2 regions of the Krasilnikovia cinnamomea genome follow, and region 2 is predicted to be linked to the other one. Evidence: riboswitches for the same ligand, from Rfam matches in the RefSeq annotation. Region 2 holds a riboswitch; the other holds the start of a gene.
The links. A riboswitch is a leader RNA that binds a small molecule or an ion and turns the genes downstream of it on or off. The one in region 2 is predicted to bind S-adenosylmethionine.

Region 1: linked by a shared signal. The riboswitch ahead of EV385_RS29085 (ABC transporter substrate-binding protein) and the one ahead of thrC (threonine synthase) in region 2 are both predicted to bind S-adenosylmethionine.

The regions. Positions count from the first base shown of each region.
Region 1 is NZ_SHKY01000001.1:6,467,475-6,470,875, forward strand. It holds gene EV385_RS29080 (amino acid ABC transporter permease) at 1-476, opposite strand, end outside; gene EV385_RS29085 (ABC transporter substrate-binding protein) at 522-1,400, opposite strand; SAM riboswitch class IV at 1,675-1,788, opposite strand; gene EV385_RS29090 (NADPH-dependent FMN reductase) at 2,026-2,613, shown strand; gene EV385_RS29095 (flavin reductase family protein) at 2,610-3,116, shown strand; gene EV385_RS29100 (M15 family metallopeptidase) at 3,128-3,401, opposite strand, start outside.
Region 2 is NZ_SHKY01000001.1:2,534,228-2,537,628, reverse strand. It holds gene EV385_RS11385 (alpha/beta fold hydrolase) at 1-647, shown strand, start outside; gene EV385_RS11380 (ABC transporter permease) at 644-1,585, shown strand; SAM riboswitch class I at 1,836-1,967, shown strand; gene thrC (threonine synthase) at 1,980-3,257, shown strand.

The DNA.
Region 1 (3,401 bases), 3.9 Mb from region 2:
CACGCGGGCAGCACGCGGCGGATCCCCTGCGGAATGATCACCAGGCGCATCGCCTCGGACCAGGAGAAGCCCAGCGCGCGCGCCCCCTCCAGCTGGGCGGCCTCCACGGACTGGATGCCGGACCGGAAGATCTCACCGATGTACGCCGCCGCGATCAGCGACAGCGCGAGGATGCCCAGCGGGTACGGGTTGGGCCCCCAGACCTGCATGCCGAGCGGTGCCAGTCCGACACCGATCAGCAGGATGGTGGCCGCCGCCGGCAGGCCCCGGAACACGTCGGTGTAGACCCGCGCGGGCCAGCGCAGCCAGCGGGTCCGCGAGATTCCGGCGACGGCCAGCAGCAGACCGAGCAGCGAGCCGAGCAGGGCGGCGGAGACCGCCAGGACGAGCGTGTTGCGCAGCCCGACGGTCAGCATCTCGGGCAGCGCGGCGCGCATCGACGGCCAGTCGAAGAACGTCTCCCACAGCGTGCTCACCGATTCCACCGGCCGGTCACCGCCCCCCACTCAGTCGTCATCGGATCAGGACGCCGCGGACACAGACACAGACACAGACACAGCCGCGCTCGGCGCTGCCTTGCCGCTGCCCGGGGTGAACCCGGCGGGGATCGGGCGGCCGGGGTAGTACTGGGCCTGCAGCCGGTTCCAGGTGCCGTCCGCGATGACCTGGTCGAGGCCGGCGTTCAGCGCCTCGCGCAGCACGTTGTTGCCCTTCGCCACCGCGTACGCGGTGGGGGCGGGGCTGAGCTGCTTGGCCGCCACCTTGATCTTGGATCCACTGTCGGCGGCGGACTTCTCGCCGATCTCCGCGGGGGCAATCCACGCGTCGGCGGTACCGGCCTTGAGCTGGTTGAGCGCGCCGTTGTAGTCGGGCACCCGGACGGGGTTGAGGCCCTTGCCGGTGGCGTAGTCGTCCTGGACCGTGCCCTGCACGACCACGACCCGCTTGCCGGTGAGCTGGTCGAACCCGGTGATCGACGAGTTCGCCGGGACGTCGAGTCCGAAGTAGCCGAAGTCGTAGCCGTTGCCGAAGTCGACGGTCTGCTTGCGCGCCTCGGTCACGGTGATCGAGGAGCTGCCCACGTCGAACTTGTGGTTGTTCACCTGTGACAGCAGGGCGGAGAAGTCGGTACCGACGAACTCCACCTTCAGCCCGATCTTGGCGGCGACCGCGGTCAGCAGGTCGTTGTCGAAGCCGGTGAACCTGCCGTCCTTGAGGTACACGTTGGGCGGGGCGTCGGTGAGGGTGCCGGCGCGCAGCACGCCGGGCTGCAGCAGGGCGTACGGGTTGTCGGCCGAGCCGGACTTGGCGTCGTCGCCGCATGCGGTGAGCAGGCTGACGCCGAGGATCGCAGCGGCGCCGAGGGTGGCGGCCCGGGTGAGGGCAGGCAGAAATCGCACAGGGTTCTCCGAGAAGGGTGGTCGGTGCGGTGGGCGCAGCGGTCCGATCGGACGGCGGGGTGCGCCTACCGCGAGGGAATTGCGGGGTGGGGTGCGCCTAGCGCGCGGCGGCGTGGCGACACACCGCGCTGCACACCCGCATCATGTCGATGTGCCGTCGCCGGGTCAGGGCCGGCAGCGGGCGCGCGGCCCGCGGATCCGGGCCCGCGCCTGGCGAGGTGGCACAACGGCGGGAAGACATGGCTCTCCTGGGTCGGTGTTGACCTGGGGGGCCAGGCCACGCTTGCATCGGGGGCTTGCTCCGATGCCTGGTCCTCACCCGGGGCACCCCACCGCGGAGGAGGGTTGCCGGCCAGCAAGCCGGGGCTTCACGCTGGCGCTCATGACCTGCCGCCGAGGCTAGCAGCCGGGTTCGGTGCGGCGTCCAGTCGATATGACCACACTCACGCGGTTCGTGCCCGCAAAGGTTGGCCGTTCGGCTCGCGCAGGTATGCGGTACGGCGGAAAGGCCGAGAACCGCTTGCGCGACAATATCCTACTAAGCCTATAGTCATTCGGTATATGCAAGGGATCGGTGGAACCCCGTCCACGCCGGTCCGCCCCCCTCGTCGTACCGGAGTGACACATGTCAGAGCGACCCGTGATCCAGCACCTCGGCCGCCTACCCGTCGACGGCACCCCGCCTCGTGACCACGGCGTCGTGAACGCCCGGGTGGCCGTCGTGGTCGGCAATCCACGCCCGGCCAGCCGCACGCTGGCGGCGGCGACGTACCTGGCCCGCGAGCTCACCGGGCGCGACCCGGGCCTCACCGTCGACCTGGCCACCCTCGGCGCCGCGCTGCTGGACTGGGCGGACCCGGGGGTGGCCGCACTGGTCGACGAGGTCGGCGCGGCCGACCTCGTGGTGGTGGCGAGCCCGACCTACAAGGGCACCTACACCGGCCTGCTCAAACTCTTCCTCGACCGGTTCGCGGGCGGGACGGGCCTGCGCGGCCTCGCCGTGCCGCTGCTGCTCGGCGCGGGGCCACAACACCAGCTGGCCGCCGAGCTGACGCTGCGGCCGGTGCTCACCGAGATCGGCGCGACCGTGCCGGGGCGGGGGCTGTTCGTCATCGACAGGCACCACGACGACCCCGCCGCCTACGCCGACTGGCTGGCGGCCACCAGCCCCGTCGTGGGCGCGTTCCTGCGGACCCGGGAGGAGGTCGCATGACCGCGTTGCGTACCAATCAGGACCTGGACCATCACCGGCTGCGCGAGGTGTTCGGCATCTTCCCCAGCGGGGTGGTGGCGGTCGCCGCCGTCGTGGACGGCGTGCCCGTGGGTCTCGCGGCCAGCTCGTTCACCTCGGTCAGCCTGGACCCGCCGCTGGTGTCGTTCTCCATCGCCAACGCCTCGAAGACGTGGCCCGACCTGCGCCGCGCGGTGCACCTGGGAGTCACGATCCTGGCGGACCACCATTCCGCAGTGGCCCGCCAGCTCGCGGGTGCACCGGCGGGGCGGTTCGACGGGCTGTCGCTGACCGCGTCGCCCCTCGGGGCCGTCACGCTCGACGACGGCCTGGCCCACTTCGAGACGACGATCTATCGCGAGGTGCTCGCCGGTGACCACACCATCGTGCTGCTGCGCCTGCTGGCCGCGCGCCATGCCGGGCTGGGCGACCCCTCACCGCTGGTCTTCCACCGCAGCCGGTTCGGCCGGCTCCAGCCCGATTGACGCGTCCGCCGTCAGGAACCGGTGATCGACCAGTGCCACGGCTCCGACGGCAGGTTCACGTATCCGTATTTGCGGGCGTTCGCGGACAGCCACCGGAACGCGGCGCTGTCCCGGGTGAGCGACCCGCCGTCGACCGTGAGGTCGACCGCCAGGCCGACCTCGTGCAGGGACGTGCCGGGAATCGCCGTCGGCACGCGGCAGGACGAGGGCGGCGCGGTCCAGATGTCCGGGCAGCCGTTGATCTTTCGCAGTTCGATCTGCCGCTTCTTGGTCCGGAAGCCGCCA
Region 2 (3,401 bases):
GCGGCTACGAGAACCTGCGGGCGTACTGGCGGGCCACCGGGCGGCCGGAGGCGGACGCGCACTTCGACGAGGCGCTGGAGATCGCCGGGCTGGGCGACTCGGTGCACCGCCGGACGAAGACGTACAGCCACGGCATGCGGCAGCGGCTGGCCATCGCCCAGGCCATGCTGGGCCTGCCCGAACTGCTCGTGCTCGACGAGCCCACGGACGGGCTGGACCCGCCGCAGATCGCCGAGATGCGCCGGGTGCTGCAGCGCTACGCCACCGACGGCCGGGCCGTGCTGGTCTCCAGTCACCTGCTGGCCGAGGTCGAGCAGACCTGCACCCACGCCGTCGTGGTCAACAAGGGCCGCATCGTGGCGTCCGGGCCGGTCTCGGACATCGTCGGCGACTCCCCGTCGGTGCTGCTGGAGGTATCGGACGTGCCCGCCGCCTCCCGGGTGCTGGCCGAGCTGGACGTCCGGTCGGTCACCCCGGACGGCGACACCGGCCTGATCGTGGACATGAACGGCACCCCCCGCACCGAGGTGGTGGCGTCGCTGGTCCGCGCCGGGGTCGGCGTGGACCGGGTGGTACCCCGGCGCCGCCTGGAGGACGCCTTCCTGGCCCTGGTCGGCGACAACTCGCGAGGAAGTGGTGACCGATGAGCGCAGCGGCAAAGGAGCGCGAGCCGGTGGGCGCGGCAGCCGGACAGGCGGAGCCGACCGCAGCCGGGAAGTCGGCGGCGCTGGGCGTGGTGAGCGGGTACCGGCCGTCGGCCACCTTGCCGATCATGGCGGAGGTGCGGCGGCAGGCGTCGCGGCGGCGTACCCAGTTGGCCCTGGGCTTCATGGTCGCGCTGCCGCTGATCATCCTGCTGGCGTTCGAGTTCGGCGGGGACGGCGACGACGACCGCGGCCGTCGCGGCGGAGCGTTCGCCAGCCTGGTCGACCTCGCCACCTCCAGCGGCCTGAACTTCGCCCTGTTCAGCATCGCGGTCTCGGCGGGCTTCCTGCTCATCGTGGTGGTCGCGCTGTTCTGCGGCGACACGGTAGCCAGCGAGGCAAGCTGGGGCACCCTGCGCTACCTGCTGGCCGTCCCGGTCCCGCGCGCAAGACTGCTGGGCGTCAAGCTCATCGTCGCCTTGATGTACTCGCTGCTGGCCCTGGTCACCCTGGCCGGAACAGCCCTGCTGATCGGCACGCTCCGCTACGGCTGGCACCCCCTGGGCAGCACGATCGCCGCCCAGATCCCACCCGGCCCAGGAGTGCTGCGCCTGCTGGCGATCCTGGCGTACCTGGCCACGACGATGCTGATCGTGGCGGGCCTGGCGTTCCTGCTCTCCACGCTGACGGACGCGGCACTGGGCGCGGTTGGCGGCGCCGTGCTGCTCTGGATCCTCTCCAGCATCCTCGACCAGATCACCGCGCTCGGCGACCTGCGCGTCGTCCTGCCCACCCACTACGCCGACGCCTGGCAGGGCCTGCTGTCGACCCCGATGCAAACCGCAGACCTGGCCAAGGGCGCGATCGCCGCCCTCTGCTACGCCACGCTCTTCATCGGCCTGGCCTTCTGGCGCTTCACCCGCAAGGACGTCACCAGCTGACCCGCCTGGGCCGCCCACGACGGACCGGGCGGCCGTGGCCGCACGGCCCTCGGCTTCTCCGGGGGTGTGGTCGCACGGACCTGGCAGGGACGGGCGCCCCAGCGCCCGTCCCGGTCTCCGCGGGAGCAACGGTCCGGTCCGCGGCGGACCTGGGACCAAAAAGTTCTAAAGCCCGAGAGGACGCTCACAGATCGGGATCACAGGGTGAGGATGACCGCCACACCCCGTAAGCTGAGCGGCACAACTGCATACCTCATCCAGAGGGGCTGAGGGAACGGCCCGACGACGCCCCGGCAACCACCGCACTCGACTCGATGACGAGGCCAGACGTGCGGCAGGTGCTAATTCCGTCCCCGCGCGTCGCGCCGGGGAAAGATGAGAGGAAGGCCTCGCCATGACGTCGACCGTCGACGCCCCCGTCTCTACCAGCCCCGCCCGCGCCCTGGTCTGTCGCGGCTGCGGCACGGAGTTCCCGCTCGCCGCGCAGCACGCCTGTTACGAGTGTTTCGGCCCCCTGGAGATCGCCTACGATCCGGCCGCGCTCGCCCGGGTGACCCGCGCGCAGATCGAGGCGGGCCCGCAGAACATCTGGCGCTACGCCGCGCTGCTGCCCGCCGGGCAGGACCCGGCCGAGCGGGTCACCCTCGACCCGGGCCTGACCCCGCTGGTCAGCGCGCCCGCGCTGGCCGCGGCGATCGGGCTGCGCGCGCCGCTGTGGGTGAAGGACGACTCGGCCAACCCGACGCACTCGTTCAAGGACCGGGTGGTGTCGGTGGCGCTGACGGCGGCCCGGGGGCTGGGCTTCACCCGCTTCGCCTGCGCCTCCACGGGCAACCTGGCCAACAGCGTGGCCGCGCACGCGGCCCGCGCCGGGGCGCCGTCGGTCGTGTTCATCCCCGGCGACCTGGAGGCGGGCAAGGTCGTCACCACCGCCGTGTACGGCGGCCAGCTCGTCGCCATCGACGGCTCGTACGACGACGTGAACCGGCTGTGCAGCGAGCTGGTCGAGACGGACGAGTTCGAGGACACCGCGTTCGTCAACGTGAACGTGCGGCCGTACTACGCCGAGGGTTCCAAGACCCTCGGGTACGAGGTGGCCGAGCAGCTCGGCTGGCGGATCCCGGCCCAGGTGGTCATTCCGATGGCCAGTGGCGAGCTGCTGACCAAGGTGGACAAGGCGTTCTCCGAGCTGGTCGAGGTCGGGCTGGTCGAGGCCCCGGCGGGCGGCTGGAAGGTGTTCGGCGCCCAGTCGGCGGGCTGCAACCCGATCGCCACGGCCCTGCACAACGGGTCGGACACGGTCATTCCGGTGAAGCCGACCGGCATCGCCAAGTCGCTGAACATCGGTGACCCGGCCGCGGGGGCGTACGCGATCGAGACGGTGACCCGCACGGGCGGCTGGATGGACTACGCCGACGACGACGAGATCCGCGCCGGGATCGAGCTGCTGGCCCGCACGACGGGGGTCTTCGCGGAGACCGCGGGCGGCGTGACGGTCGCGGTGTTGCAGAAGCTGGTGGCGAGCGGGCGGCTGGACCCGGAGGCCGAGACGGTCGTGTTCAACACCGGTGAGGGACTCAAGACTCTGGACGCGGTCGCGGACCGGGTCGGTCCCACGCACCGGATCAAGCCGTCGTTGCGTGCGGCGCGTGACGCGGGCCTGCTGGGCTGACCGGGGTCCTGCTGGGCTGACCAGCGCATAGTCGGGTATCCGACCGGCGGCGGGTATTTCCTTCCGGGGAGGGCTTGCGGACCGATCGCAGGCTCGGCAGGATGCTCTACGCGGGAGGACGCGACGCCGTACGAGGTCCCACCT